3 regions of the Pseudomonas sp. C9-3 genome follow, and region 1 is predicted to be linked to each of the others. Evidence: riboswitches for the same ligand, from Rfam matches in the RefSeq annotation. Region 1 holds a riboswitch; each other region holds the start of a gene.

Region 1 (10,132 bases):
ACGCGCCCCAGCGGCGGCTACTTCCTCTGGCTGGAACTACCCGAGCAGATCGACGCGCTCAAGCTGTTCCAACTCGCCCACGCCCAGGGCATCAGCCTCGCACCCGGGCCAATCTTCTCGGCGACGCGGCGCTTCGGCCACTGCCTGCGCCTGAACTACGGGCATCCGTGGACTGCCACCAGCGAACAGGCGATGGAAACCCTCGGCCGGATCATCCACTCGCTGCAGGGCTGAAGGCTCGAACTGCAGGACTGATCCGCACATTCGGAAACGATCTGTATCTGTGCGGCAAGTTGTCGCAGGAATACCCTGTCAGGCGGGAAAACCGGACAAGGGACGCTGCCATGGACGCGGAAGGGCTGATGATCTTGCTCACGGTGGGCGCCGCGCTCGGCGTGCACCTGTGGGTGCGTTGGTACCTGCGGCGCGCCTTGGAGCCGCGCTCGGAACAATGGCTCGCCTGAACCGCTTTTCTGCAGGAGCGAGCTTGCTCGCGCCCCCCAAGCATCGGTGCCGCCGGAAACCCTGTTCGCGGGCAAGCCCGCTCCTGCTAAGAGCAATGCCGGATCGGACCGGGCCTGCGCCCGCAGATGCGCAGGGATCAGCGGCCGGCTTGAAAACACTGGGCGTGGCAGGCGGCTGTTGCTATACAGGCAACGCCCACTGACCCTCCACGGACGGCCCAATGAATCTCTGGCAGCGCGACCTCAGCCATTCCCCCTATGCCGAACGGGTCCGCGCCGAACAGTTCGACGTGCTGCGGCGCAACTCGCCCTTCTCCATCATTGCCGCCTACCTGGTCGCCGGCCTCACCACCTGGGTGCTCAACGGCGCGCTGCCGCTGGAGTCGCTGCTGGCCTGGTTCGCCGCGCAGACCCTGCTCGGCGGCGCCCGCCTGTGGCTGCTGCGGCGCTACGACCAACTACGCGACAGCGGCGCCAGCCCCCGGCGCCGCTGGCTGATCCAGGTGATGATCACCACCGGCCTCTCGGGCCTGCTCTGGGGCCTGCCCGCCGCGTACTGGATGACCGTGCTGCCACCCTCGATGCAGATGTACGTGGTGGTCGTCCTGCTGGGCCTGGGCACCGGCGTGATGAATGCCTACAGCATTGTCCTGCCGCTGTTCTACCTGTTCATCGTACCGGCCTTCACCCTGCCATTCGCCGCCCTGCTGGTACTGCTGCCGGACGCCCTGAGCAAGACGCTCGGCGCGGCAGCGCTGGTCTACGCCGTTACCATCTTTGCCTTCGCCTACCGCTTCCACGCCACCCTCGTGGACTCGTTGCTGCTGCGCTTCGAGAACAGCGAGCTGCTGCGCAAGCTCAGCATCGAAAAAGAGACCGCCGAACGCAGCGACCAGGCCAAGACCCGCTTCCTCGCCAGCGCCAGCCACGACCTGCGCCAGCCGACCTACGCGCTGGGTCTGTACCTGGGCGCACTGAAGAAACAGCCGCTGAACGAGGCCAGCGAAAACCTCGTCGACCACATTTCCCGCGCGCTCGCCGCGCAGGGCTCGCTGTTCGACGCGCTGCTGAACATCTCACGGCTGGACGCCGGCATCGTCCAGCCCAGCGTGCAGGCCTTCTCCCTCGCCGAACTGCTCGAACGTATCCAGCAGGAATGCAGCGTGCAGGCCGCAGACAAAGGCCTGAACCTGCGCGTACGCCCCGGCGCGCCGTTCGTGAAGTCGGACCCGGCGCTGTTCGAACGCATCCTGCGCAACCTGGTGGAAAACGCCATTCGCTACACCGACCACGGCGGCGTGCTGATCGGCTGGCGCCGCCGTGGCCGCCAGGTGCGCGTGGAAGTCTGGGACAGCGGCCCGGGAATTCCCGAGCGCGAGCAACAGAAGGTGTTCTGGGAATTCCACCAGCTCAACAACCCCGAGCGCGACCGCAGCAAAGGCCTTGGCCTGGGGCTGGCCATCGTCCAGCGCACCGCCAGGTTGCTCGACCATCCGCTGGCGCTGCACTCGCGCGAAGGCCACGGCAGCGCCTTCATGATCAGCCTGCCCCGCGCCACCGCCGTGCAGCCACGCAAAGCGGAAATCCCGCCGCCGCGCACGGTGGTGGGCAGCGACAAGCTGATCTACGTGATCGAGGACGATGCGGAAAACCGCGAAGGCCTGCGCCTGCTGTTCCAGAGCTGGGAATACCGGCATGTCATCGTCGCCGACGTCGCCGACCTGCTGGCCGACCCGACCGCTGCCGCGCAGAAGCCGGACCTGATCATCAGCGACTATCGCCTGCGCGACCACCAGACCGGCATCGACGCCATCGCCCGCCTGCACGGGCACTACGAAGACGACTGGATCGCCGCCGTGCTGGTCACCGGCGACACCGACCCGCAGCTGCTCGCCCAGGCTTCGGCCCATGGCTGGCCGCTGCTGCACAAGCCGCTGGCAGCGGAGCAGCTGAAGGCGATGATCGATGAGCAGTTCAGTGAACTGGAGCCGCTGGACGATCCCCTGTAGGAACGCGGGAGCGGCTGGTTCCTGCTCACGAACGGACCTCGCCGATGACGCCAGCGTCAGGCAGTTCGCGAGCAAGCTCGCTCCTACGAAGAACGACTACGGGCGATACAGGTGCGCATGCCCCGCGCTGTACAGCGATGAGTCGGCGAAGCCTTCCGCCCCCAGCACCTTGCCCACCAGGATCAGCGCCGTGCGCTTGAAATCCTTTGCCGCGGCCTTTGCCAGAATATCGCCCAGCGTACCGGTGACCTGATCCTGGTCCGGCCAGCTCGCCCGGTGGATCACCGCGATGGGGCAATCGGCGCCGTAGTGCGGCAACAGTTCGGCGACGATGTTCGGCAACTGCCCCACGCCCAGGTGAATCGCCAGGGTCGCGCGGTGCTGCGCCAGTTCGGCAAGGGATTCGCCTTCGGGCATGCGTGTCTTGCTGGCGTAACGGGTGAGGATCAGCGTCTGTGAGATATCCGGCAGGGTCAGCTCGCAGCCGAGTATCGCTGCACAGGCAGAAGTGGCCGTGACGCCGGGAACGATCTCGTAGGGAATACCCAGTTCACGCAGGTGGCGAATCTGCTCGCCGATGGCGCCGTACAGTGAAGGGTCGCCGGAGTGCACGCGGGCAACGTCCTTGCCTTCGCCGTGGGCCTGCGCCAGCAGTGCAACAATTTCGTCCAGGTTCAGCTCGGCGGTATTCACCACGCGCTCGGCGCTATGACCCTCCAGTACCGCTGGCGGTACCAGCGAGCCGGCGTAGAGGATCACCGGGCAGGAACGGATCAGCCGCTGGCCCTTGACCGTGATGAGTTCCGGGTCGCCGGGGCCGGCGCCGATGAAATGGACCGTCATGGCTGCTCCTGTTCGGATTCGACGGGGATGAAGGCCAGCGCGCAGGTGGCCTGATCGCTGCGGCGCTTGCCCACCAGCAATCGCGCCGGCGCACCGGCCTGGGCTTCGGCCTGCAGCAGTGCCGCGGCTTCGGCCACGCTGGCAGCACCGATGGCCGTGCGGACCGTTTCGGATGTGCGGTCCAGGCGCGGTTCGCACGCGGCCAGTTGTTGCGGCGTGAACAGCGCCAGCGGCAGGTCGAGGGCGGCAGCCAGCGCCGTCAGTCCCTCCTCGTCGGCCTTCAGCGTGGCGCTGGCCAGCGCGGTGAGGTTCGACTCATCGAGACCGGCCTCGGCCAGCGTCTGCACCAGCAAGGCGCGCAGTTCATCGAGCGTGCAGCCGCGGCGGCAACCGAGGCCGGCAACCAGCGTCATCAGCAATCTCCCAAAAACAAAACCCCGCAGACGGCCGGGCCGCCTGCGGGGTCGAGCATAGCGCCTGGATCAGACCGACGGTGCGAAGCGACGGAACAACCAGGCAGCGACAAGGCCCAGGGCCGCCCAGAACACCGCGTTGGTGATCAGCGAGGCGACGATGAACTCGTGGGCGATGCTTTCCGGCGCGAGGCTGGAATGCACTTCCGGCTGCGGCGCGCCGATCACATGCGGCACCACCAGCAGGGCGATACCGATGCCACGCAGCGCCCAGTTGCGGCCGAACACCAGCAGCGCAAGGCCGCCAGCGGTGGCAGCGGCGGTGCCGATCCACCAGGTCTGGCGCAGGGTCAGATCGGCAGCGGCGGTGCCGGGCACCTCCGGCGGCAGGCCAAGGGACGGCGCCAGGGTGAACACGGCGAAACCGGCCAGGCCCCAGAGCAGGCCTTCGGAGGTCTTGCCCGGCGCACGCAGGGTGAACAGGCCAGCCAGCATCAGGGCGAAGCCCACCGCGACCACCAGGTTGCCGCCAGTGGTGGAGAGGATGCGCTGCCAGCCGTCTTCCGGCTCCCAGGCTTCCGCGTCGTGCTCGTGAGCGGCCGCTGCGCCTGCAGCGTGTTCATGGGCGTGCTCGTGGTTTTCTTCGACCAGCGCGGCAGCCGGTTCGGCTTTCTCGTAGGTTTCCGCCTTGAGGATCAGCGGGGATACCCACAGCAACTGGACCACAGTCAGCACCAGCGCCGCGATCAGACCGGCGAAACCGGCGGTCTGGGCGATACGTTTGATCATTTGCTCTTTCCTTTTCCTTCTCCGAACTCTCAAATCGAGCGAGCTAGAGCCAGGCAAGGCGGAGGGCCGGGGACGCAGAGTTGACTGTAGTCAATGAGCAGTCCACGACGATTCTCCAACGCTGCCTGGCCGACGCGCAGCCGATTGGACTCAGAACAGCGTCAGTGGCAGGGGAAGCCCGCACTGTGACGAGTATCGTGGGCGGCGTTGTGCACCGCATCGATGTGCGAGAAGCCGGCGAAATACACCAGCAGCGCACCGAGCAGGCTGGCGCCAACGGCCAGGCTGATGCGCTTGGAAAGGGGGATGGAAGTGCTCGACGCGTGCGTCAGGGTGCTGCTGGACATGAACGTTCCCTCTGGAAATCAAAGTAAGAGAACGCAGAGGTTGAACGCATTCGAACGCGCCGGAACGGCCGCGCCACGGCCTGCGCCCGCCCACCGCGGGTTTGCCAAAAACGAAGAATTCCAGGCCGGTCTCCGGGCTTGCGATGTCGGCCAGTGGCCAAGCGGGTCAACCTTCCCATGCCGGAGCACAGTGGCTACTGATGACCCTACGATCGCTTACCGTTGCGGGGGCAGCGCCGGACTGGTCCTTGCGGACGCACCGGCTTCCCGTTTCACCTCGCGCGCGTGGCGCGAGACACCTGAAACCGCGCTAGCTGACCACGAAGCCCTGCAAGCGTCAACCGATCCCCGGCGATTGACCGCCCCGCCGTCGCTGCGTAGCCTTCCTCCCTTCGAGGTTCTCCGGCGCTGGCCGGAGCTAAGAGGGAACGTGGAAATCTTCGGATGCGCCACGGCTGCCCCCGCAACTGTGAACAGCCTGTTCTTTCACGAGCCACTGCCGGCCACGGCGGGAAGGCGAGAGAACTCAAGAGGGCTGTGAGCCAGGAGACCTGCCTCGAGCAGTATCACGACAACCGGGCGGGGTGATCCGGTGGCGACCTTCGTTGCGCGGCGAACCCGCGCGCGCGCCCTTCATCCGCCCTCTCGCACCGCATCCTGCTCACGAGGCGCGCATGAAGACCCTGGCCAAACTCCCCGTCACCATCGTCACCGGCTTCCTTGGCGCCGGGAAGACCACCCTGCTCCGCCACATGCTGGATAACGCCGAAGGTCGCCGCATCGCGGTGATCGTCAACGAATTCGGCGAGCTGGGGATCGACGGCGAAATCCTCAAGCAGTGCTCCATCGGTTGCAGCGAAGAAGAAGCGGTCGGCCGCGTCTTCGAGCTGGCCAACGGCTGCCTGTGCTGCACCGTGCAGGAAGAATTCTTCCCGGTGATGCGCGAGCTGGTGGCGCGCCGTGGCGACCTCGATCAGATTCTCATCGAGACCTCGGGCCTGGCCCTGCCCAAGCCGCTGGTGCAAGCCTTCCAGTGGCCGGAAATCCGCAACGCCTGCACCGTTGACGCGGTGATCACCGTGGTCGACAGCCCGGCCGTGGCCGCCGGCACCTTTGCCGCCCATCCCGAGCAGGTGGACGAGCAGCGCAAGCAGGATCCGAACCTGGACCACGAATCGCCGCTGCACGAACTCTTCGAAGACCAACTCGCCAGCGCCGACCTGGTGGTGCTGAACAAGGCCGACCTGCTCGACGCCGACGCGCTCGCCCGCGTCCGCGCCGAAGTCGCCGAGGAGCTGCCGCCAGCGGTGAAGATCGTCGAAGCCAACTCCGGCCAGCTGCCGCTCTCCGTCCTGCTGGGTCTGAATGCCGAGGCCGAGCTGCACATCGACAGCCGCCCCACGCATCACGACCACGAAGGCCATGAAGACCACGACCACGACGAGTTCGACTCCTTCCACGTCGACCTGCCGGAAGTGGAGGAACGCGCCCTGCTCGACGCACTGAACGCGCTGGTCGAGCGCCATGCCGTGCTGCGCATCAAGGGCTTCGTCGCCATTCCCAGCAAGCCCATGCGCCTGCTGGTGCAGGGCGTCGGCAAGCGCTTCGACAAACACTTCGACCGCGCCTGGCGCAGCGATGAAACCCGTAGCACGCGCCTGGTGGTGATCGGCCAGGAGCTGGACCAGGCCACCATCGCCAACGAGCTGCGTACCGCCCTGGCGTAACACTGTTTTTGTAGGAGCGAGGGGGACGCCTAGTCCTTGCTCGCGAACCAACCCCGCAGCGGGGCGATGTTCGCGAGCAAGCTCGCTCCTACGAAGAGCCACCATCGAGCAAGCCCATGCACCTGCTGCGCACCCAACCCGGCGGCTTCGTCCCCGACGACGGCATCGCCGACCTGGCCCAGACGCCTGCCGACCTGGTGATTCTCTGCAGCGGCGATTCGCACCTGGCGCTGCTCGCCGAGGCCGCCCGCGAGCTGCCGGAGGACTACCCGAGCCTGCGCCTGGCCAACCCCATGCAACTGCAGAACCACGCCTCGGTGGACCTCTACGTCGACGAGGTACTGCAGCACGCCAAGGTCATCCTGATCTCCGTGCACGGTGGCGTCGGCTACTGGCGCTACGGCATGGAGCAACTGGCGGCGCTGGCCGAGCGCGGCATCACGCTGATCGCCGTACCCGGCGACGACAAGCCCGACCCCGAACTGACCGCGCTGTGCAATGTGCCCGCGCTGGACGCCGAGCGCCTGTGGCAGTACCTGCGCCAGGGCGGCCTGGACAATGCCCGGCAGTTCTTCGCCTGTCTCGCCACGCGCCATCTGCAACGCGACTACCCGTGGAGCGAACCGCAGACGCTGCCGCGCGTCGCGCTGTATCACCCGCAGACCGGCAGTTGCGACCTCGCCCGCTGGCAGGCCGACTGGCACCCGGAGTGCCCGGTGGCCGCCTTGCTGTTCTATCGCACGCACCTGCAGGCGGCGAATACCGGCTTCATCGATACCTTCTGCGAACGCCTGCAGGCCCAGGGCATCAATCCGCTACCCATCGCCGTCGCCAGCCTCAAGGAAGCTGCGTGCCTGGAAGCGGTGGAAAACCTGCTCGATAGCGCCGACGCCGAACTGATCATCAACACCACGGGTTTCGCCCAATCGAACCCGGAAGCGCCGCAGGACCGGCCGTTCCAGCGCGACGTGCCGGTGCTGCAAGCCATCTGCTCACTGGACAACCTCGACCTCTGGCGCGCCAACCCGCAGGGCCTCGGCCCCCGCGACCTGGCCATGCACATCGCGCTGCCGGAGCTGGATGGCCGCCTCATCACCCGGCCGATCAGCTTCAAGGGCCTGGCCTGGCGCAGCGAGCGCAGCCAGAGCGACGTGGTCTGCTACCTGCCGCACTGGCCGGGCATGGATTTCGTCGCTGAACTGGCGCGGCGCTGGATGCTGCTGGCGCGCAAGGCCAATGCCGACAAGCGCGTGGCGCTGATCCTGGCGAACTACCCGACCCGCGACGGCCGCATCGGCAATGGCGTGGGCCTCGATACGCCAGCCGCCGCGCTGAATATCCTCCGGGCGCTGGAGGCCCAGGGCTATCCCGTCGCCGGCCTGCCCGAGTCCGGCACCGCGCTGATCCACAGCCTGCTCGGCGGCGTCAGCAACGATCTCGACAGCCTCGACCTGCGGCCCTGCGCGCAGAGCCTGGCGCTGGACGACTACCTCGCCTGCTTCGCCCGCCTGCCCGAGGTCAACCAGCAAGCCGTGCGCGAACGCTGGGGCGAGCCTCAGCAGGACCCGATGTTCCGCAGCGGCCGGATGATGGTCGCCGGCCTGCGCTTCGGCCTCGGCTTCGTCGGCATCCAGCCGGCGCGCGGCTACCAGTTGGACGCGGCGGCGATCTACCACGATCCGTCGCTGGTGCCGCCCCACGGCTACCTCGCCTTCTACTTCTGGCTGCGCGAAGTGTTCGGCGCCGACGCATTGGTCCACGTCGGCAAGCACGGCAATCTGGAATGGCTGCCGGGCAAGGGCGTCGGTCTCTCCGAGGAGTGCTGGCCGGACGCGATCCTCGGCCCGCTGCCGAACCTCTACCCGTTCATCGTCAACGACCCCGGCGAAGGTGCCCAGGCCAAGCGCCGCGCCCAGGCGGTGATCATCGACCACCTGATGCCGCCGCTGACCCGTGCGGAAAACTACGGCCCGCTGCGCGACCTCGAACGCCTGGCCGACGAGTACTACGACGCCTCCCTGCTCGACCCGCGCCGCGCCAACGAACTGCGCGGCGACATCCTCACGCTGGTGCGCGACACCTCGCTGGACCGCGAGCTGGGCTTGCAGTTGAGCGACGACCCGGAAAGCTGGCTGCCGCAACTGGACGCCTACCTGTGCGACCTCAAGGAATCACAGATTCGCGATGGCCTGCATGTGTTCGGCGAATCGCCAGTGGGCGAACTGCGCCGTGACACACTGCTGTCGCTGGTGCGCATTCCACGCGGCGACGGACGCGGCGGCAACGCCAGCCTGCTGCGGGCGCTGAGCGAAGACCTGAAGCTCGGCCGCGATCCGCTGGAGGAAGCCTTCGCCGAGCCGTGGGAAGGTCCGCGCCCTGATGTGCTGACCGCCGTCAGTGACGAACCCTGGCGCAGCAATGGCGACACCCGCGAGCGCCTGGAGCTGTTCGCCCTGCGCCTGATCGATGGCTCGGCCAGCGCGCCCGGAGACGCCAGCGCGGCGGTCCTCGCGCAACTGCACCAGCAGATCGCGCCAACCCTCGACGCCTGCGGCGCCAGCGAGATCGGCCATCTGCTCGCCGGCCTCGCCGGCCGCTTCGTTCCGCCCGGCCCCAGCGGCGCGCCCAGCCGCGGGCGGGTCGACGTGCTGCCCACCGGGCGCAACTTCTTCACCGTGGACGTGCGTAACCTGCCCACGCCCACCGCCTTCCGCCTCGGCTTCCAATCCGCCAGCCGCCTGCTCGAACGCCACCTGCAGGACCACGGCGACCACCTGCGCCAGCTCGGCCTGTCGGTGTGGGGCACGGCGACCATGCGCACCGGCGGCGACGATATCGCCCAGGCGCTCGCGCTGCTCGGCGTGCGCCCGGTGTGGCAGGCCGGCAGCCAGCGCGTGGAGGATTTCGAGATCCTGCCGATCAGCCTGCTCGACCGCCCACGGGTGGACGTAACGCTACGGGTATCCGGCTTCTTCCGCGATGCCTTCGCCAACCTGATCCGCCTGTTCGACGCCGCCGTGCAGGCGGTCGCCGCGCTGGACGAGCCGGACGACCTGAACCCGCTGGCCGCCCGGGTGCGTGCCGATCAGGCACGCCTGCTCAGCGAGGGCCTGGAAAGCGACGAAGCCCGCCGCCAGGCCGGCTGGCGCATCTTCGGTGCGCAACCCGGCGCGTACGGTGCCGGCGTGCAGGGCGTGATTGAGTCGCGCCAGTGGGACAGCCGCGCCGACCTCGCCGAGGCCTACCTGAACTGGGGCGGCTACGCCTACGGTGCCGGCGATGACGGCACCCCGGCGCGCGAGCGCTTCGCCCAGCGCCTGTCCGGCCTGCAGGCGGTGCTGCACAACCAGGACAACCGCGAGCACGACATCCTCGATTCCAACGACTACTACCAGTTCCAGGGCGGCATGCTGGCCGCCGCCGAGGTCATCCAGGGGCAATCACTTTCCAGCTACCACGGCGACCACAGCCAGCCGGACGACCCGCGCATCCGTACCCTCAAGGAAGAACTCGGCCGCGTGGTGCGTTCCCGTGCGGTGA
Region 2 (10,132 bases), 2.4 Mb from region 1:
AGGTGAAAGTCCCTATCACTGCCATTGAATCAAGAGCCCGGCGGATGCCGGGCTCTTGTCGATTGCAGTGCGGCTAGTCGCCGGTCAGAGCGGCGATTGCTCCGCCTTCCGGGGCGAGGCGGCATGTCCTTCACCGGCAAGACGCTCCGCGAAGATCGGCTGGAACATCGGCACTAGCAGGCGATTGCCGAATTCGCTCAGGTGATCGTCGTCGTAGTACAGCGGGCGGCCATCGCGGCTGGCCGAGCACTGCTGGCCATCGCACAGGTAAGGTATCGGGTCCAGAAGATGGGCGCCGCACTGCTTGCCCGCAAGATCCTGTACCTGACTGACGAAGGCGTTGCGCTGCCGGTAGGTCTGCTGGCTCACGGACAGCTTGCGCTCACGCTTGAGCAGCATGGCTCGGCCCATGGCCTCCGGCACCCGCACGCCCATTTCCGGGGTCGGACGCACCAGGTACAGCGGATGATTCGCCGCCAGCGCGCAGGCGGTGGCCACGTAGTGCTCGCGGTATTCGGCCAACAGCGCCTTACTGGCGGTGTCCTCGGGTTCGTCGAAATACAGCTTGGGTTTGTTCGGTGTCTCGTCCGCCTCACCTACCAGGCCACCGAAGAGGTAATAGGACGCCCGGTTGATCACGATCACCGGGGTGCCCGGCAGGAGACCGGCCTGGCGTTGTTGCAGGCGGCCGAGAATCTTCTGGCAGATTTCCTGTTTGGGCGTGTCCAGTTGGGCGCCGAAGATGATCGGGCAGCCGCTGGTGCCGATGAACAGTACGCCGTCGTTGGGGGATGGCAGGCTGGCGACGATGGCGTTCACGATGGCCTGGGCGTGGCTGTCGCCCAGTACGATGGCACGGGTGTTCGGGCCGCCGTACTGGCATTCGGTCTTGGCGTCGCATTCGTCCAGGCGCGGGTTGCGGTTATCGCGCTCGTCGTCCACGCGTTGCACGGCTTCGGGCAGGCGATTCACAAAGTCCGCCTTGCGCACCACCTTTGCCGGCCCTATCACCACCAGCATGGCGCCGACCACAGCGGCAGTTGCTGCCATTGGCCGCAGGTTGCCGAGGCGGCGGCCGCTGGGCTGCTCCACCCAGTGATAGGACAGGTGCCCCAGTATCAGCGTCAGCGCCAGGCCGGCGGCGATTGCCATTGGCTGTCGGGACAGCTCCAGGTAGGCCAGGGCCACTACTACCGGCCAATGCCAGAGATAGATCGAGTAAGAGCGGATTCCCAGCCATTGCGCTATGCCATTGGCGGTCAGCCTGGCATCGTCACGCCGTGCCAGCAGCACCAGCGCGGCGCCGCTGACCGGGATCAGGCTCAGCAGGCCAGGCCAGCTCATCTCCGGTGTGATGAGCAGCAGCGAGCCGATGATCAATCCCATGCCGGCACGCTCTATCCATACGCTTTGGCGTGCGCTGAGTTGCCAGCGTGCCTGGATCAGGAAGATGACACCGCCGGCCAGCAGCTCCCAGGCACGGGAGGGGAAGAAGTAGAACGCCTGTGAAGGGTTCTTGTCGGCCAGCAGGACGCAGTAGCCCAGAGAGGCCAACGCCACCGAACCGAGCAGCGCCAGCAACCAGCGGTGCCCGCCGAGCCATCGCCACGCGGCCACCAGCAGCAGTGGGAATAGCAGGTAGAACTGCCACTCCACGGACAGTGACCAGGTGTGCAGCAGCCACTTGTCATGGGAGGCCACATCGAAATAGCCGGCCTCCTTCATGAACATGCGGTTGGAGGTGAACAGCACGCTGCCCCACACATGCTTGCCCAGTCGCTGGTAATCCGAGGGCAACAGGAAGAACCAGCCCAGGGCCAACAGCACCGCACAGAGTGCCAGTAGCGCCGGCAGGATGCGGCGCGCACGGGCGAGGTAGAAGTTCCAGAAGGAGAAACCGGCTGGGGCAGCCAGCGCACCAAGGATGATGCCGGTCATCAGGTAGCCGGAGATGACGAAGAAGACATCCACGCCGACGAAGCCGCCGGTAAAGCCGCTGATACCAAAGTGATACAAGACCACCGCGACAACCGCCCAGGCCCGCAGGCCGTTGATGTCGTGGCGGAAACTGCCTGGACTGCGCAACGAAGATTCCTCGAACTGCAAATCGGGCGCTGCAAGTCGGACAGCACCACGCGAGAAAATTGGACACCGCCGCCGGCTGGCCCGGCGGGGCGCGGAAATGTATCTTGCCTGATACGTAAATGCTATCCGCGGGGCACTGATGCTCCGACAGATGTTGTGCAGATTTTGTACAAAATATGAGCGGATTTCGTAAAGGAAGGTTCCGCCGGATTCGGCTATCCCTGGGGGCCATCAAAAAGGCCGACTTTCGCCGGCCTTTTTGATCAGGGAGTGGAGGGTGATGTGGTGTGTTGCCGCTGCCCTTGTTGCAGTGTCCACTCCACTACCTGCGCGGAAAGCTGATCGGCGGCCTTGCCGAAGGCGCTGACCACTTCGGGCACCTGCTTGCCATCCACCGGCTGGCTGACCTCGAAGCTGCGCGAGGCGACGATGCGCTGGCCGAGCGTGCGCACCAGGCGGGCGTCGTAGCGGATGTGGATCACCGGTTTACCGCTCTGGTACTCGCTCTGGAAGGCGCGTAGCTCGCCCGTCAGGTCGAGGTCGGCTTGCAGGCTGGTTTCGTCGCTACTCAGGGCGCGGATGCTGCCGTTGGCGGTGAAGGCGTCGAGCAGGCGGTCACGCAACAGGCCCGGCGCACGGTTGCTCCAGCGTGCCCCCTGGTAGCTGCTCAGCTGGTTGCCCTGCGGGACCACGGCGATGCGGTTGCTGTCCAGCGCCAGGCTGGCGGTAGGCGCGCTGACCCGCAGCGACCAGTTCACCGCCGCGCTGCCGCGCGCGGGTTGCTGGGTGGCCGGCAGCAGGTAGAAGTCCGGGCTTTCCGCTTTCGGCAGGATCGAGCAGGCGCCCAGCAGACCAACCAGAGTGGCGACGCCGAGCAGGCGGGGAAGGGCGGTCATGGCTGGAACTCCTTGTTGCGCTCGCGGCCGAGCAGGTAGCCGGTGGGGTTCTCCTGCAGGCGACGGGTGACGCCGCGCAGGTCTTCCAGGGTGGAGCGCAGTTCACGGATCGCCGGGCCGATCTCGCCCAGGCCATTGAGGCCGCCGTTCACCGAGTCGTAGTTGCTGTTCAGCAATTGCTCTACCCGTTCGCTGCTGGCGCGCAGGGACGCAAGGGTCTTCTGGGTGTCGTCGAGAATCGTCTGGCCCTTGCCGCCCAGGGTCTGGTTCGCGCGGTCGAGCAACTGGCTGGCATTGGCCAGGGTGACGCGCGCCTGCTCGCTGGCGGCGGCCAGTTCCTTGAAGGTCCGACGGATGTCGTCGCGCTGTTCGGCGACCACGCCGGTGGCCTGGTCGATGTGGTCCAGGGTGCGGCTGATGCGGTCGACGTTCTCCTGGGAGAACATGCGGTTCACGTTGTTGATCAGGTTGTTGATGTTGGTGGCGATGTCCTCGCCGTTGGCCAGAAGCTTGGCGAAGGGCGACGGGATGGTCTTGATCACCGGGATTTCGCCATCCTTGGCCTCCAGTGGCGGGCTGTCCTGGCCGGCGCTGGAGAGCTGGATGATGGCCTGGCCGGTGACGCCGGTAAGGGCCAGCTTGGCGCGCGTGTCCTCGCGGATCGGCGTGCTGTCGTAGACGCGGATGCGCGCGCGGACCTTGCGCGGGTCATTCGGGTCCAGGCGCAGCGAGACCACGTCGCCGACGCGGATGCCGCTGTACTGGACGGTGCCGCCTTCGGACAGGCCGGTCACCGCCTCGCTGAAGATCACGTCGTAGATCTTGTAGCGCTGGTCGTTGCTCGATTGCGCCAGCCAGAGCGCGAAGAGCAGCGCACCGATAGATACCACGAGCGTGAACAGGCCGATCAGCACGTGATGGGCACGGGTTTCCATTCAGCTTTCCTCCCGCAGGTGTTCGGTGGCCTGCAGCGCGGCACGGCCGCGTGGGCCGTGGAAATAATCCTGTACCCAGGCGTCGTCGGTCTGGGCGACCTGGTCCAGCGGGCCGACCACCAGCACCCGCTTCTGCGAGAGCACGGCGACGCGGTCGCAGATGGTGTAGAGGGTGTCCAGGTCGTGGGTGACCAGGAACACGGTGAGACCGAAGGCGTCGCGCAGGGTCAGGATGAGTTGGTCGAAGGCCGCCGCGCCGATGGGGTCGAGGCCGGCGGTGGGTTCGTCGAGGAACAGGATGTCCGGGTCCAGCGCCAGGGCGCGGGCCAGGGCGGCGCGCTTGACCATCCCGCCGGACAGTTCGGCGGGATACTTGGCCCCTGCGTCCGGCGGCAGGCCGGCAAGGGAAATCTTCACCTTGGCCATGAACTCGGCGTCGCTGCGCGACAGGCCGGCGTGCTCGATCAGTGGCAGGCAGATGTTCTCGCTCACGGTCAGCGAGGAGAACAGCGCGCCGTTCTGGAACAGCACGCCAAAGCGTCGTTCGAGCTTCGAGCGCTCCAGCGGCGGCAGCGCCGGCAGGTTCTGCCCGAACACGTGGACGCTGCCTTCGCTGGGCTGGCGCAGGCCGATGATACTGCGTAGCAGTACTGACTTGCCGGTGCCCGAGCCGCCGACCACGCCGAGTATCTCGCCCTTCATCACATCGAGGTCGAGATGCTCGTGCACGGCGTGGGTGCCGAAGCGGTTGGCCAGGTCGCGGACGACAATGATCGGTTCGCTCACCAGCCCATCTCCATGAAGAACAGCGCGAACATCGCATCCAGCAGGATTACCACGAAGATCGACTGGACCACGCTGGAAGTCGTGTGCTCGCCCACCGACTGGGCGCTGCCGCTGACGCGGAAGCCTTCCAGGCAGCCAATCACGGCGATGATGAAGGCAAATACCGGGGCTTTGACGATACCGACCAGGAAGTGCTGTACGGCGATGTCGTTCTGCAGCATGTAGAGGAACATGCGTGGCGAGATGTCCAGGCTCAGCGCGCAGACCACGCCGCCGCCGAAGATGCCGGAAATCATCGCCAGGAAGGTCAGCATCGGCAGGGTCAGCAGCAGCGCCAGCACGCGCGGCAGCACCAGCAGCTCCACGGGGTCGAGGCCCAGGGCCTGGATGGCGTCGATCTCCTGGTTGGCCTTCATCGAGCCGATCTGCGCGGTGAAGGCGCTGGCGGTGCGGCCAGCGAGCAGGATCGCGGTGAGCAGCACGCCGAATTCACGCAGGAAGGAGAAGCCCACCAGGTCGACGGTATAGATCTGCGCGCCGAATTTCTGCAGCACCGTGGCGCCGAGGAAGGCCACCACCGCGCCGACCATGAAGGTGAGCAGGGCGACGATGGGCACGGCGTCCAGGCCGGTTTCTTCCATATGCGCGGCCAGTGCGGTCAGTCGCCAGCGACGCGGCCGGAACAGGTTGCGCACCAGGGTTTGCAGGGTCAGGCCGATGAAGCCGAGTACGCCGATCAGGTGGTCCTTGAACGTCAGGGTGGCGACGCCGATGCGCTCCAGCACGTCGACTAGCGCGTTGCCCGGTGCCGGGCCCTTCTCGTCCAGCCGGCACTGGGTAATGGCGCTGCCCACCGTGCGCAGCAGCGCCTGGCGCTCGGCGGGGAGGTTGCGGGCAATCTGATCGAGCTGGCTCATGCGCGCGCCGCCGATGATCTCGGCGAGCAGTGCGGCGCCGGCGGTATCCAGCGCGCCAAGGCCGGCGAAATCCAGCTCGGCGGGGGACTCGGCGTTGCGCTGGGCGGCGACCTGGGCTTGCAGCGTGGTGAAGTGCGCGAGTGTCCAGTCGCCGCTGATGTGCATCAGGGACGGGGTCGCGGAGGTGTCGAGCTGAAGCTGGCCGGGTTGGGCAGTCGTCGTCATGATTCGCATTCTAGCGAAGTTGAGCGGCCTGACCACTTGACTTGTGTGACCCTTTTTAGAGCCCTGGCGGTTCTACGGGTGGGCCCCGGCGACAGTCTGTTCAATTGACGCCCCAGCCCGCCAGCCACTAAGCTGCGCGCCTGCTTCAGGTGCCCGCGGCGCAAGTCGAGGGTGAAACAGGGAAGCCGGTGAATTCGATGATCAATCGAGCATTCCGGCGCTGCCCCCGCAACGGTAAGCGAGCTTCGAACCGCATCCGCCACTGTGCCACTGGCATGGGAAGGCGCGGTTCTTTCGGAAACGCCAGGCGCTTCCACTCGCAAGCCCGGAGACCGGCCTGCTGCATCGCATGGCATCGCGGGAGGCGCTGCCGATCGTCGTGGCGCTCCCTGGCGCCGCGCGTTCGATGTCCTCCGCCTGCCCCGACTGGTCAGTGCCGCGCGGGTGAGAGCGGCGGAGAATCCTTCAGGTGAATTCCCTGTTTCCCAAGCCGACGGCTTTCGCGCCGAGCGGCTTTTACCGCATGGCGCCGACGCATGCCGGCGGTTCGTTCCTGCCCATCCCATTCTCCGCTCGCTGCCGCCCGGCCAGCGAGCTGGCGCCTGCGCGCTCCCTTTCTAGAGGCAAACCCCATGACTGAATCCCCTGAAAAGGACGAACGCCACCGTTCGCGCATGCAGCGCAAGAAATCGGTGATCGACGAGAAGATCGCCCAGGCCCAGGGCGAACGCGGTGTGTTCCTGGTCAACAGCGGCAACGGCAAGGGCAAGAGCAGCTCGGCCTTCGGCATGGTCGCCCGCGCGCTGGGCCACGGCATGAAGGTCGGGGTGGTGCAGTTCATCAAGGGGGCTGCGACCACCGGCGAGGAGGCGTTCTTCCGCCGCTTCCCCGAGGAAGTCAGCTTCCATGTCATGGGCGAAGGCTTTACCTGGGAAACCCAGGATCGCCAGCGCGACATCGCCAAGGCACAGGCTGCCTGGGATGTGGCACGCCAACTGCTGAGCGACCCGCAAGTCGGCCTGGTGGTGCTGGACGAGGTGAACATCGCCCTCAAGCACGGCTATCTGGAGCTGGACACCGTGCTCGCCGACATTGCCGCCCGCCCGCCGATGCAGCATGTGGTCGCCACCGGCCGTGGCGTGCAACCGGCCATGGTCGAGGCCGCCGATACCGTGACCGAGATGGGCCTGGTGAAACATGCCTTCAAGGCTGGCATCAAGGCGCAGAAAGGGGTGGAGTTCTGATGCATCCCGTTGTGGCGGAGCGCGCCCGATGACCTCTCGCCAATGCCCTGCACTGCTGATCGCCGCTCCCGCCTCCGGGCAGGGCAAGACCACCGTGACCGCTGCCCTGGCGCGCCTGCACACGCGCCTCGGGCGCAAGGTGCGGGTGTTCAAGTGCGGCCCGGACTTCCTCGACCCGATGATCCTCGCCCGCGCCAGCGGCGCGCCGGTCTATCAGTTGGACCTGTGGATGGTCGGCGAGGGCGAAAGCCGCCGGTTGCTCTGGGAGGCGGCCGGTGAGGCCGACCTGATTCTCATCGAAGGCGTGATGGGCCTGTTCGATGGCTCGCCCTCGGCCGCCGATCTTGCGCGGCGCTTCAACGTGCCGGTGATGGCGGTGATCAATGGCCAGTCCATGGCCCAGACCTTCGGCGCGATGGCCGTCGGCATGGCCACCTACCAGAGCGACCTGCCGTTCTCCGGCGTGCTCGCCAACCGCATCGGCAGCCAGCGCCACCGCGACCTGGTGCGTGACAGCCTGCCGGAATGGATTCGCTGGTATGGCGCGCTGCCGCGCGACACCGAGGTCGAGTTGCCCAGCCGTCATCTCGGGCTGGTGCAGGCCGACGAACTGGCCGACCTCGACGCACGCCTGGACGCCGCCGCCGATGCCCTGGCCGCCAGTGCCAGCACCGAGTTGCCGGCGCCGGTGAGCTTCGCCGCGCCCGAACCTCGTAGCGAGTCTTCCCGCCTCGACGGCGTGCGCATTGGCGTGGCGCGAGACAACGCCTTTGCCTTCCTCTATCAGGCCAACCTCGATCTGTTGCGCGAGCTGGGCGCCGAACTGGTGTTCTTTTCGCCGCTGCGTGACGAATTACTGCCGGAGGTGGACAGCCTCTATCTGCCCGGCGGCTACCCGGAGCTGCACTTGCAAGCGCTGGCCGACAACCGCGCCATGGCCCAGGCGATTCACGCCCACCACGAGATGGGCAAGCCGATCCTCGCCGAGTGCGGCGGCATGCTCTATCTGCTCGATGCCCTGACCGACGTAGCTGGCGAGCGTGCGGAGCTGCTGGGCCTGCTGCCGGGTGAGGCGCGCATGCAGAAGCGATTGGCCGCGCTGGCGTTGCAGGCCGTGACGCTGCTCGAAGGTACCCTGCACGGACACACCTTCCACCATTCGTTGCTCGACAGCACTGAAGTACCGCTGGCCCGTGGCGTCTGCCCCAACGACAAGCCGGTGGCCGAAGCCGTGTTCCGACGTGGCCGTCTCACGGCGTCCTATATCCACTTCTACCTGCCATCCGACCCGGACGCCGCAGCGGCACTCTTCAGACCATGACCGACCACGCCTACAGCCCCGAGGAACGCGCCGCGCTCTACCGCGCCATCGCCGAGCGCCGCGACATGCGTCATTTCAGCGGTGGCGAGGTGGCGCCCGAATTGCTCGCGCGCCTGCTGGAAGCTGCCCACCAGGCGCCGAGCGTCGGCCTGATGCAGCCTTGGCGCTTCATCCGCGTGACGTCCAGAGACGTGCGCCAGTCGATCCACCAATTGGTGGAAGAGGAACGCATTCGTACCGCCGAAGCGCTGGGTGAGCGCTCCGATGAGTTCATGAAGCTGAAGGTCGAGGGCGTGCTCGACTGTGCCGAGGTGCTGGTGGCCGCGCTGATGGATGGCCGCGAGGCGCATGTCTTCGGTCGCCGCACGTTGCCGAACATGGACCTTGCATCGCTGTCCTGCGCCATCCAGAACCTCTGGCTGGCTTCCCGTGCGGAAGGGCTGGGCATGGGCTGGGTGTCGCTGTTCGACCCTGCCGCGCTCGGTGACCTGCTTGGCCTGCCAGACGGTGCCGAGGCGGTGGCAGTGATCTGTCTGGGGCCGGTCAGCGAGTTCTATCCCGCCCCGATGCTGGCCCTGGAGGGCTGGCGCCAGCCGCGCTCGCTGGACGAGTTGGTGTTCGAAAACCGCTGGGGAGAGAAGGCATGAGCCTGGCCTTGCTGAGCGTCCTTGGCGTGGCGCTGGACGCCCTGCTGGGCGAGCCGAAACGCTGGCATCCGCTAGTGGCCTTCGGGCGGTTGGCGGATCGGCTGGAACGAAGGTTCAATCGTTCTCGAGTGGCCGACAGCGCCGAAAAGCTCCCTTTCCCTAACCCTGGCTGCGCGCCCCGCTCCGAAGGGAGAGGGGATCGATCGGAGCAGGCGGACACGGTGGTGTCAGCCGGCACATTCAACTCCCTGTCCCTTCAGGGAGAGGGAGTATCAGCGAGCACCATTACGCCCAAGAGCGACACCCCCGGCCTCGGCTGGCGCAGCCATGGTGTCACCGCGTGGATCATCGCAGTCATTCCGCTGACTCTCATCGCGCTGTTGCTGAGTCTTTTGCCCTACGTCGGCTGGATCGTCCAGGTGCTGGCGCTCTACGCCGCGCTGGGCCTGCGCAGTCTGGGCGAACACGCCGATCCGGTGGTGCTGGCGCTGCGTAGTGGCGACCTCAACGAGGCGCGCCTGCGCGTGGGTTACGTGGTCAGCCGCGAAACTGCCGAGCTGGACGAAACCGCGGTGGCCCGCGCGGCCACCGAGTCGGTGCTGGAGAATGGCAGCGACGCGGTCTTCGCGGCGCTGTTCTGGTTCGCCGTGGCGGGTGCTCCGGGCGTGGTGCTCTACCGCCTGAGCAACACCCTCGATGCCATGTGGGGCTACCGCAATGCGCGCTTCGAACGGTTCGGCTGGGCCGCGGCGAAGATCGACGATGTGCTCAACTACATTCCCGCCCGGCTGGTGGCGCTGACTTACGCACTGCTGGGCCACACCCGGCTGGCCCTGCGCTGCTGGCGCACGCAGGCGCCAAAATGGGACAGCCCCAACGCCGGCCCGGTGATGGCGGCCGGCGCGGGGGCTCTGGGCGTTTCGCTCGGCGGCTCCGCCCGCTACCACGGCGAACTCCACGAACGCCCGCAGCTGGGCGAAGGCCCGGCGCCGACTGCCGTGGATATCTGGCGCGCGCTTGCCCTGGTGCGTCAGGGCGTGTTGTTGTGGTTGCTGATCATCCTGATTCTGGGAGTG
Region 3 (10,132 bases), 680 kb from region 1:
CGCCCTGGGTGCCGTGGACGATGGGGAAGATCACGTCGACGTGATCGAGCAACTGACGGCTGCCGGTTTCCACCAGTTGCTGCTCGGCCTTGCCCGGCACCACGGCCAGCTCGCGATTGGAACGGTTCAGCGCAATGAGAGCCGGGTTTTCCTGGTTGAGCAGGTAGTCGGAGGCATCGTTGAGGTGCCAGCGGCCTTCCTTGTCGATACCGATCAGCACCGGTTCGAAGCGCTCGCGGTCCAGCGCATCGACGATGTTCTTCGCCGATTGCAGCGACACCTCGTGCTCCGCCGAACGCCCACCGAAAATCACTCCAACGCGCAACTTGCCCATGACAACCTCCCAAGGATCGATGGGCGCTTTCTAACACGGGCTCCAGCGCTTGGGTAGGAACAGTGACCGGCGAACAGACAGGACGCTTGCGCTCAAAACCGGTGCAGCGCCTGCGCCAGTTCGCGAGCCGCCTGGCCGCTGTGCACGCCAGGGAACAGATGAGTGAACGGCAAGGCCACGAAGCGCCCTTCGCGCACAGCGCGCAGACGCGACAGCACCGGGTCGGCACGCAGCGTTTTCTTTTTCTGCTCGGCCGTGGACCACAGCGCATCGGCCAGCAGGATCACGTCCGGGTCGCGCGCCAGCAGTTGTTCGGTGTTGGCGATGAAGCCCCGCAGTTCGACATCCTCGAAGACATTGCGAGCGCCGGCGGCGTGCAGTAACTGAGTGACCATGCCCAGCCGCCCCTGGCTGACGAGATCATGGTCGGCGCTGTCGAGGTAGAACACGTTCAGTGCTGGTTTGCCATCCACCAGCCGGCGCGCTTCCGCCAACTCGTCACGTTGCTGCTGAATGAGTGAGCGCGCCCTCTCCTGCTCACCAAGCAGGTTACCCAGCACGCCCAGGTCGGTTTCCACACTGGCGAAAAGATCGAGCGACCGCGCCGCACAACCGGCTTCGAGCAGGTAGCTGGCGACGCCCCTTCCGGCCAGTTCACCGCGGCGCAGATTTCCCAGGCCGAACGCCGAGGCGAAGCCTGCCACCACCAGGTCCGGGCGCTGCGCGTAGACCGCCTCCGCCGACGGGTACTGGCGCGCCAGCAGCGGCACGCCGCGATAGCGGCCGCCAGTCAGGTTGAGGTCGTCATCGATGTAGGCCACGCCGATCAATCGCGACCGGGCGCCCAGCGCCAGCAGCAGGTCGGCAGCGTGCTGGTTGAGGGCGAGGATGCGTTGCGGAGGGTGATCGATGTGCCAGTCCTGCGCGCAGTTGCGGTAGTCCTGGGCAGTGGCCGTCGCCATGCCCAGCATCGCCGCCAGCCCGAACGCCAGGATCGAACTGTAGGAGCGAGCTTGCTCGCGAACAGCGCCAGCGCTGAAACATCGCGGACGAAGTCCTTTCCTGCGCCCCTCGGAAGTACGTGCCGGGAAATCCCCCTCACCCCAGCCCTCTCCCTCAGGGAGAGGGAGCAGTCCGTGCAGGCTGACAGCTCGGTTTCCCCCTATGCCGAACGGTTCCCTCTCCCTCTGAGCGGGGCGCGCAGCCAGGGTTAGGGTGAGGAGCCGTTGGACGAGAAGGACGAATCCAGCCCCCTGCGTCCAGAGGTTCGCGAGCAAGCTCGCTCCTACAAAGAGCCATGCCGGCCTCATGCTTCGTCATCCACACGCAAATCCGCCACCGGCACACCATCGCGCAGGTGCTCGGTCACCACCCGACAAACCTGCTCATCACTGCGCAGGCCGTACCAGACGCGCTCGGGGTAGACCGTCAGCACCGGCCCGCGATTGCAGGGGAACTGGCAGCCGGTGCGGGTCAGCAAGGCACCCTCGGCGTTCTCGTAGAGGTCGTGGCGAATCAGTTCGCGACGCAGGGTCTTCCACAACGGCAACGCACCCCGGCGCACGCAGCGCGGCCCCGCGCAGAGGAACAGGTGATGACGATGCGGCGGCGGCGCGGACCAGTCGGGCTGCGACGGCACTGCACCGACTCCCCGGCATTCCAGCTGCTGCGCCGGATCGTCGATCGCCGCCAGCACCGCGCCGACGTCGAGCCCCCGCCGGCCCAGCGCCGATGCCGTGATGCTCGGCACCGGCGCCTGCGGAAACTCATCCGCCAGTACCGCCAGTTCGGCGCGCAGCCAGTCGAGGTAGGCGCCGTCGGTGGCGGGCTCCAGGTCGACCAGCAACAACGACGCGGCATCGGCAAGCTGCGCACGCGCTCGAGCCCAGAGCAGGTCGAATCCCTCGCTGGTGTCGATGCGCTCGACACCAGCCAGACGCGCCGACACCTCGCGGTGCAGGCGCTCGCCCTGGGCCCCGGCCAATGGGCCGACCAGCAGGATGGCCCTCATCAGAAGCTGAAGGTGTAGCGCAGCTCGGCGGTGCGCGGCCGGCCGAGGTTGTCCACCTGGCGGATGCCGTTGCTGGTGCGGCCGGTGGCGTAGTCGCGGTCCAGCAGGTTCTCCAGCAGCAGGCTCAGACGATGCGCGCGGGCCGCGTCGAGGTAGCGATAGGCATCGCCGTCGAGCACGGTGTAGTGGCCGTAGTCGTCGTCCTGGGCGCTGACGATGGAGCCCACGTAGCGAGTGGCGAGGCCAGCGCCCCAGAGGTTGTCGTCATAGCCGGCACGCACGCGGGCGAAGAAGTGCGGGATGTTGTTCACCGTCACGCCCTCGCGGCTGTCCACCAGGTTGCGCGTGGCATCGGCGGAGAGCTGCCAATGGCGGCCGAACTGCCACTGGCCGTTGGCTTCCACGCCGCGCACTTCGATCTCGCCGCTGCCGTTCACCCATTGATCGCCCGCGAGGGTGATCAGGTCGGTGATCTCGCGGCGGAACAGGGTGACGCTGCCGCTCCACGGCTGGTCGAACAGCTCGCCGGTGTAATCCAGGCCCAGCTCGGCGTTGCGACTGCGCTCGGGCTTGAGGTCACGATTGCCGACTTCGTCGCCCGGCTCGTTGACGAACAGCTGCTCGGCAGTGGGCAACTTGAAGGCCGTGCCGAACTGGCCGCGCAGCTTGAGTTGCTGGGTTAGGTCATAGAGCGAGGTCAGCATCCACACCGTGGCGCCTTCGCCGCCGGAGATTTCCTCGCGGCGCACGCCCAGGCTCGGGTGCCAGTCGGGCAGCGCGTCGATGCGCGGGCGCAGCTGGGCGTACAGCGCATGGGACTCGGCCTTGTCGTTGTCGATGATCAGCACATCGTCCTGGCCCTTGTACCACTGGTTGTCGCTCCCGAAGACCAGCTCGTGACCGCCACCGAACCTGGCCTTGCCTTCGAGCTGCGCCCCCCAGTCGGTAAAGCCCCAGTAGTCATTGTGATTGAGCACCTGGGTGCCGCCGCCCTGCAGGTTGTAGACGCGGTCGTAGCGGGTATCCCAGTCGTTGATGTGGGTCTTGGCGAACCAGCTGAAGTCGTCGTTGACGCTCTGCTGGAAGGTCGCCGTGGCGATCTGTTGCACGCGGTTGTTGCTGGTGTGGTGGTTCGATGTCGGCCGGGCGAAGTCCAGCTCGGCGTCGGCGTACTGGTAGAACAGCTCCAGCCGCGAGGCATCGCCGATGGCCTGGATGGCCTTGGCGCCGAACACGTTGACGTCATAGGAGCGGCGCTTGTCGCTGACGGTGTCAGTCATGTCACGGTCGCGGTACGGCTGGTAGCCGTCGGAGCGGTTGTGGCTGACATAGGCCATCAGGCCGAGGTCGCCCAGGCCGTTCTGCACGATCTTCTCGGCGCGGGCATCGCCGCTGCGGCCCTTGAACGTATCCAGGCCCAGGTTGACCTCACCGGACGCCTCGCGCGAACGCGCGCTGCGGGTGACGATATTGATCAACCCGGACACCGCCTGGGTGCCGAACAGCAGGCCCTGGCCGCCCTTGAGCACCTCGATGCGCTCCACCGCAGTGGTCGGCAGGGTATCGATGTAGATGCCGCCGTAGAGGCGATTGTTCAGGCGCACGCCATCCAGCAGGATCAGCGTGTCGTCGTTGCGCCCGCCCAGCAGCGAGTAGGTGCCGTAGTCGAACGGGCCATTCTTCGGCGCGACGAACAGGCCGGGCACGTACATCTGCAGCACGCGGGTGATGTCGGCACTGGGGCCGGCGCGCTCGATCTGCTCGCGGTCGATGACCTCCAGCTTGCTGCCGTAGCGAGCCATGTCGGCCACCGTCGTGGACTCCACGGAAGGCGCGCTGACGATTTCATCCGCCAAGTCGAGGGGAGCCGCCACAAGCTGCGAACTCAGGGCACAGAGGGAGAGAACGGGAGTCCAGCGCAAGGCGCGCCGGGAGTTGGAAGCAGGAGAATACAAGGTGATCGCCTCGAAATCGGGATTTCGCAGGCGGCGCAGCGACACCCGGAACGAGCGCGCCCCGGGAACCGGCTCACGCCCGCCCACCGCGGGTTTGCCAAACAGGTTCCAGGCCGGTCTCCGGGCTTGCGAGGGTCCTGGGGCATCCGCCTTCCCATGCTTGCGCACAGTGGCCTAGTGGATGCTCCGCTCGCTTACCGTTGCGGGGGCAGCGCCGGACTGATCGCACGAAGGCGACGCACCGGCTTCCCGTTTCACCCCACGCACGGCGGCGGGGGGCACCTGAAACGGGGCGCATATCAACACTTGCGATGGGAAAGCGTCAAGCTCGGGGCTTGCGCAGGATGTTGCAGGGCGGCGTCAGTGCCAGGGATCGTAGGTGCCGAAGCTCCAGATATGCCCTTCCGGATCACGACAGGTGAAGCCCTGGCCGCCGTAGTCTTCGTCCTTGATGTCGATGACGATCTGCGCGCCGCCATCCACCGCTGCGCGGTACAGCGCTTCGGCATCCTTCACCACCACGTAGATGCTCTGGGTGCAGCCGCCGATCTCGTCGGGCTGGCGCATCAGGCGGCCGTACTCGTTGTCGTGCAACGAGCCGAGCATCACCAGGCCGCTGCCGTCAGCCAGCGCCAGCTGCGCGTGGGCGATTCCGCCGTGGTCATCGGCAACGACCAGTTGCCGCTGGAAGCCGAAGGTGGCGCACAGCCAGTCGATGGCCTGGGGCGCATCGCGGTAGCGCAGGCAGGGAATGACGCTGGGGCGGACGACGGAGGCGGGCTGGGACATGGCGATCTCCGGGGCAGGACGGGCGCAATGCTCTGAGCATAGTCGGCCGTTTTTCGCTCTTCAGCGCTGCGCGGCGACCAGCAGCAACATCGGCCGCTCGCGTTCTTCGGCCAGTACCGGATTGGCCTGCACCTGCCCGGCGCTCGGGCCCCAATCCTCGACGTGGCGCAACGTCAGCCCCGCGCCAATGACCGCATTCAGGATGCTGCCCAGTGTACGGTGCTGCTTGATCACGCCCTTGGCGAGCCAGTCGGTGCGGCGCTCGCCTTCGTCCTGGTAGTGATCCACCGGCCAGCAGCGGCGACCATCGCCATCGACGACCCAGCCCGGCTTGAGCGAGGCCATGTAGATCGGGTGTTCGATGGAGAACACCAGGCTGCCGCCGGGGCGCAGCGCATCGTGTACGTTGCGGAAGAAATGCGGCAGGTCTGCGAGGTAATGCAGGGTCAGCGAGCTGTAGGCGAGGTCGAAGGCCGCGGTGGGCAGTTCGAGTTGGTCGAGGTCGGCATGGAAGTAGCTCACCTGCGCGGCGTCGGTGTTCGCCCGCGCGTGGTCAAGCATCTTCTGCGAGACGTCCAGTCCGCTCACCGTGCGCGCGCCCTGCTCCGCGGCGTAACGGCTGAACCAGCCATAACCGCACCCGAGGTCGACCACGTCCAAGCCTTCCAGCGGCGGCAACAGCGAGCGCAGCGAGGCCCACTCCGGCGCGCCGTCCAGGCCGTGCTGCGAACGTGGCAGCTGGGCGTAGCCCGCGAAGAATTCGGGATTGTCGTAGATGTTCTGCGCCATGGATCGGCACTCCTTTCTGACGGACCAAGGGTCGATTGTCTGCGCCAGGGACGGGGCCGGCAACCCGATCAGGTCAATGCAGGGGCGATCGAAGCGCAATTTCCTGCAAGACCGCCCGCCGGGCCCGCCGTAGTTTCGGGAGAAAGATCCCCAGGAGGAAACACCGTGACCCAACGCCAACCGATCAACCTGCAGGACAAGCTCGGCCGCATTACCGAAACCTGGCAACCACGGGTGATCGCCGAGATGAACGACTACCAGTTCAAGGTGGTGAAGCTGCACGGCGACTTCGTCTGGCACAGCCACGCAGACACCGACGAAACCTTCATCGTGCTCGACGGCGAACTGCGCATCGACTTCCGCGACGGCCCGCTGACCCTGCGCGCCGGCGAGCTTTACGTGGTACCGCGCGGCGTGGAGCACAAGCCGTATGCCGAGCAGGAAGTGCAGGTGATGCTGATCGAACCGCGCGGCGTGCTGAATACCGGGGATCAGGGCGGCGAGCGGACGGCGGAGAATGATCGGTGGATTTGATCAGCTCTTGACGGGCACTTCCGTCGCTTTTGCCCCAAAGCGCTTGCGGTAATCACTCGGCGCCATCCCGGTGATCTTGCGGAAGGTGCTGCGGAACGAGCCCGGATCGAGGTAGCCGACCGTATAGGCGATGTGGTCCACCGTGCCGTTGGTGAACTCCAGCAGCTCCCGCGCCTTGCCCACGCGCAGGTGCTGGCAGTACTCGGTGGGCTTGAGCCCGGTGGCGGCGCGGAAGCGGCGCAGGAAGGTGCGCTCTTCCAGCCCGGCCTGGGCGGCCATGGCGGCGAGGCTGACGTCCACCGCGCCATTGCCCTGCAGCCAGTGCTGGACCTTGAGGATCGCGGCGTCGCCATGCCCCAGCAGCGGCGCGAAGTTGCTGCCGCACTGCTGGGCGCTGTCGCTGTGCTCCACCACCATGAAGCGTGCGGTGCGGCTGGCGATGCTCGGGCCGAGCAGGCGGTCGACGATCCGCAGGCCCAGCTCCGACCAGGCCATCAGGCCGGCGGAGGTGATCAGGTCGCCATCGTCGACCATGGGCTTGTGCGGCTCCAGGCGTACGCGCGGGAAACGCTTGGCAAAGGCTTCGGCACCGCTCCAGTGAGCGGTGGCGCTACGGCCGTCGAGCAGCCCGGCTTCGGCTACCAGCAGCCCGCCGATGCAAACCGAGCCGACGATGGCGCCCTCGCCGTGGCGCGCAGCAAGCCAGTCGGTGAGGTTGCGCAGCGGCGCGGCGTCGGGCAGGCCGAACAGTGACGGCGGCACCAGCACCGCGACCAGGCGGCTGTCAGCGCCGGGATGCGTATCGAAGACACGATGCGGTTCGCTGCCGGCCTCCCCGGACCAATGGCTGACGCGCAGTGCCGGCAGCTGAGCGCCGGCCTCTTCGCCGGCGATGCGCTCCGCCACCGCGAAGAGATCGGTCAACCCGTGCAGGGCCGCCGTCTGCACACCGGGATAGAGCAGCAACCCGATCTCGACGACGCTCCGTTCCACAGCCATTGTCAGTTTTCCCCCTGTTATTGTCGTTCCACCTGATCCCCGCTCGGCGAGCGGCGAACCATACTGGTCCCACTTCCTCACCACTCAAAAGGAATTCGGAAATGGCCAAGCAAGCGCTCATCCTAGTGGATATCCAGAACGACTACTTCCCCTCCGGCAAGTGGCCGCTGGTCGGCATCGATCCGGCCGCCGACCAGGCCGCCAAGGTACTCGCCGCCTTCCGCGAGCGCGGTGACCTGGTGGTGCACGTACGCCACGAGTTCGAAAGCGCCGACGCCCCGTTCTTCGCCCCCGGCAGCGACGGCGCGAAAATCCACGGCAAGGTCGCCAACCTGCCCGGCGAGCCGGTGGTCCTGAAGCACTTCGTCAACTCGTTCCGCGACACCGACCTCAAGGCCATCCTCGACCAGCACGGCGTCGACTCCGTGGTCGTTGTCGGTCACATGAGCCACATGTGCGTGGACGGCGTGGTGCGTGCCGCCGCCGACTTCGGCTACACGGTAACCGTGCTGCACGACGCCTGCGCGACCCTGGACCTGGAGTTCAACGGCGTGAAGGTGCCGGCCGCGCAGGTCCATGCCGCCTACATGGCCTCGTTCGCCTTCGCCTACGCCGAAGTGGTGTCCGTCGCCGAGTATCTGAACCGCTGATTTACAGGGCTCGGCAAAAGGGCCTCCATGGAGGCCCTTTTTTTTTCGCAACACGCCGCAATACGGCCGATGCACTGCCGAAGCAAGACGTCAGAAGTTGCCCAACATTCAGCTGGCTTTCCGCTATTATCGACGCTCGATCGCCTGCCGATAAGGACATCCCATGAGCGTTTCCTCGATCATTACCCTCGCCATCATCGCTGGCGTGATCTTCCTGCTGATCAGTGTGTTCAACCGCCTGGTGGCGCTGCGCAACCGCTACCAGAACGCCTTCGCGCAGATCGAGGTGCAACTCAAGCGGCGCTACGACCTGATCCCCAACCTGGTGGAAACCGCCAAGGCCTACCTCAAGCACGAGCGCGAAACCCTCGAAGCAGTGATCGCTGCGCGCAACGCTGCCGTGGCCGGCCTAAAGGCCGCGTCCGAGCAACCGGGCGACGCCGGCCGCATGGCGCAATTGGCCGCCGCCGAGAATGCCCTGGGTGGCGCGATGGGTCGCCTGAACGTGACCCTGGAAGCCTACCCGGACCTCAAGGCCTCGCAGAACCTGCAGCAGGTCAGCGAGGAGCTGTCGAGCACCGAGAACAAGGTCGCCTTCGCCCGCCAGGCCTACAACGACTCGGTGATGGAGTACAACACCTACCGCCAGTCTTTCCCCGCCAACGTCCTGGCCGCCACCTACGGCCACAGCAAGGACGCCAGCCTGCTCGAGTTCGAGGACAGCAAGGCAATCCAGGCCGCGCCGAAAGTCGCCTTCTAAAACCTCGGCGCAGGACGCGCGATGAACTTCTTCGAACACCAGGACCGCGCCCGCAAGCAGACCGGGCGCCTGGTCCTGCTGCTGACTATCGCCGTGGTGTGCCTGGTGACCATCACCAGCCTGGCGCTGGGCTGGCTCTGGCGTCACCTCGGCGAGCCTGCTCTGCACCTGACCTCGCGCGCCTCCCTGCCCGATCCGGAGCTGTACCTGTCGGTGGCCGCCGTGATCGTCGGTGTGGTCGTCCTCGGCGCGCTGTACAAGCAGGTGCAGTTGAGTGCGGGCGGCAAGGTCGTGGCCGAGAGCCTCGGCGGCCGCCTGCTCAACCTCAGCGCCAGCAACGCTGACGAGCGTCGGTTGCTGAACGTGGTCGAGGAAATGGCCCTGGCCTCCGGCTCGCCGGTGCCGCCGGTGTATGTGCTGGAAGACGGCTCGATCAACGCCTTCGCCGCCGGCCTGACACCCCGCGACGCGGTGATCGGCATTACCCGCGGCGCCATCGAGCAGCTCGACCGCAATGAACTGCAGGGCGTGATCGCCCACGAGTTCAGCCACATCCACCACGGCGACATGCTGCTCAACACCCGGCTGACCGCCCTGCTCCACGGCATGCTCCTGCTTGGCCTGATCGGCGGCATGCTGCTGCGCGGCTGGAGCGAGACCAGCACTGGCGTGCGCATCAGTAGCCGGAGCAGCAGCAACGACAAGAACAGTGGCGGCAGCGTGGTGCTGCTGGTGATCGGCGCCGGCGTGGTGCTTTACGTACTCGGCTATGTCGGCACCTTCTTCGGGCAGTTGATCAAGGCCTCGGTCAGCCGCCAGCGCGAGTTCCTGGCCGACGCCTCGGCCGTGCAGTTCACCCGCGATCCCTCGACTATCGCCGGTGCGCTCAAGAAGATCGGTGGCAACCCGCTGGGCGCCCTGCTCAGCGCCCCGCGCGCGGCAGAATTCAGCCATATGTACTTCGGCGATGGCGTGGGCAGCAGCTGGTTCGACACCCACCCGCCGCTGCAGGACCGTATTCGCCGCGTCGATCCGGGCTGGGACGGAAACTACCCGAAATTCGAACCACGCCTGGACGTGGCGCTGATGAACAAGCAAGCCTGGACCGCCGCCGTCACCGGCCAGCCGTACCAGCCCAGCGCCGTGGACGTGGCAGTGGCCGCCGTCGGCGCACCCACCATCGCGCACCTGCAGGAAGCCCGCAGCACCCTGCAACGCCTGGACCAGCGCCTGCAGCGCGCCGCCCATGACAGCGAAGGCGCCGAAGCGCTGGTCTACGGCCTGCTGCTGGACAGCGACCCCGGCCTGCGA

Evidence for each region. Region 1 has a riboswitch for cobalamin ahead of cobW (cobalamin biosynthesis protein CobW). Riboswitches for the same ligand answer to the same signal wherever they lie in the genome.
Region 2: another riboswitch for cobalamin. It lies ahead of cobO (cob(I)yrinic acid a,c-diamide adenosyltransferase); the one in region 1 lies ahead of cobW (cobalamin biosynthesis protein CobW).
Region 3: another riboswitch for cobalamin. It lies ahead of RS899_RS02905 (TonB-dependent receptor plug domain-containing protein); the one in region 1 lies ahead of cobW (cobalamin biosynthesis protein CobW).

What each region holds. Positions count from the first base shown of each region.
Region 1 covers NZ_CP135919.1:6,627,260-6,637,391, reverse strand. The annotation lists gene mapR (GntR family transcriptional regulator MpaR) at 1-234, shown strand, start outside; gene RS899_RS30535 (hybrid sensor histidine kinase/response regulator) at 686-2,473, shown strand; gene cobM (precorrin-4 C(11)-methyltransferase) at 2,570-3,316, opposite strand; gene RS899_RS30525 (cobalamin biosynthesis protein) at 3,313-3,729, opposite strand; gene RS899_RS30520 (CbtA family protein) at 3,799-4,518, opposite strand; gene RS899_RS30515 (CbtB domain-containing protein) at 4,680-4,865, opposite strand; cobalamin riboswitch at 4,972-5,183, opposite strand; cobalamin riboswitch at 5,244-5,438, shown strand; gene cobW (cobalamin biosynthesis protein CobW) at 5,540-6,592, shown strand; gene cobN (cobaltochelatase subunit CobN) at 6,709-10,132, shown strand, end outside.
Region 2 covers NZ_CP135919.1:4,262,954-4,273,085, reverse strand. The annotation lists gene RS899_RS19565 (hypothetical protein) at 1-28, shown strand, start outside; gene RS899_RS19560 (acyltransferase family protein) at 85-2,085, opposite strand; gene RS899_RS19555 (ABC-type transport auxiliary lipoprotein family protein) at 2,349-2,981, opposite strand; gene RS899_RS19550 (MlaD family protein) at 2,978-3,916, opposite strand; gene RS899_RS19545 (ABC transporter ATP-binding protein) at 3,917-4,702, opposite strand; gene RS899_RS19540 (MlaE family lipid ABC transporter permease subunit) at 4,699-5,844, opposite strand; cobalamin riboswitch at 5,975-6,199, shown strand; gene cobO (cob(I)yrinic acid a,c-diamide adenosyltransferase) at 6,477-7,088, shown strand; gene RS899_RS19530 (cobyrinate a,c-diamide synthase) at 7,117-8,409, shown strand; gene bluB (5,6-dimethylbenzimidazole synthase) at 8,406-9,056, shown strand; gene cbiB (adenosylcobinamide-phosphate synthase CbiB) at 9,053-10,132, shown strand, end outside.
Region 3 covers NZ_CP135919.1:640,691-650,822, reverse strand. The annotation lists gene ddlA (D-alanine--D-alanine ligase) at 1-334, opposite strand, end outside; gene RS899_RS02915 (ABC transporter substrate-binding protein) at 427-1,296, opposite strand; gene RS899_RS02910 ((2Fe-2S) ferredoxin domain-containing protein) at 1,641-2,345, opposite strand; gene RS899_RS02905 (TonB-dependent receptor plug domain-containing protein) at 2,345-4,147, opposite strand; cobalamin riboswitch at 4,395-4,601, opposite strand; gene RS899_RS02900 (VOC family protein) at 4,661-5,089, opposite strand; gene RS899_RS02895 (class I SAM-dependent methyltransferase) at 5,150-5,878, opposite strand; gene RS899_RS02890 (cupin domain-containing protein) at 6,044-6,412, shown strand; gene RS899_RS02885 (GlxA family transcriptional regulator) at 6,413-7,411, opposite strand; gene RS899_RS02880 (cysteine hydrolase family protein) at 7,513-8,061, shown strand; gene RS899_RS02875 (LemA family protein) at 8,225-8,821, shown strand; gene RS899_RS02870 (M48 family metallopeptidase) at 8,843-10,132, shown strand, end outside.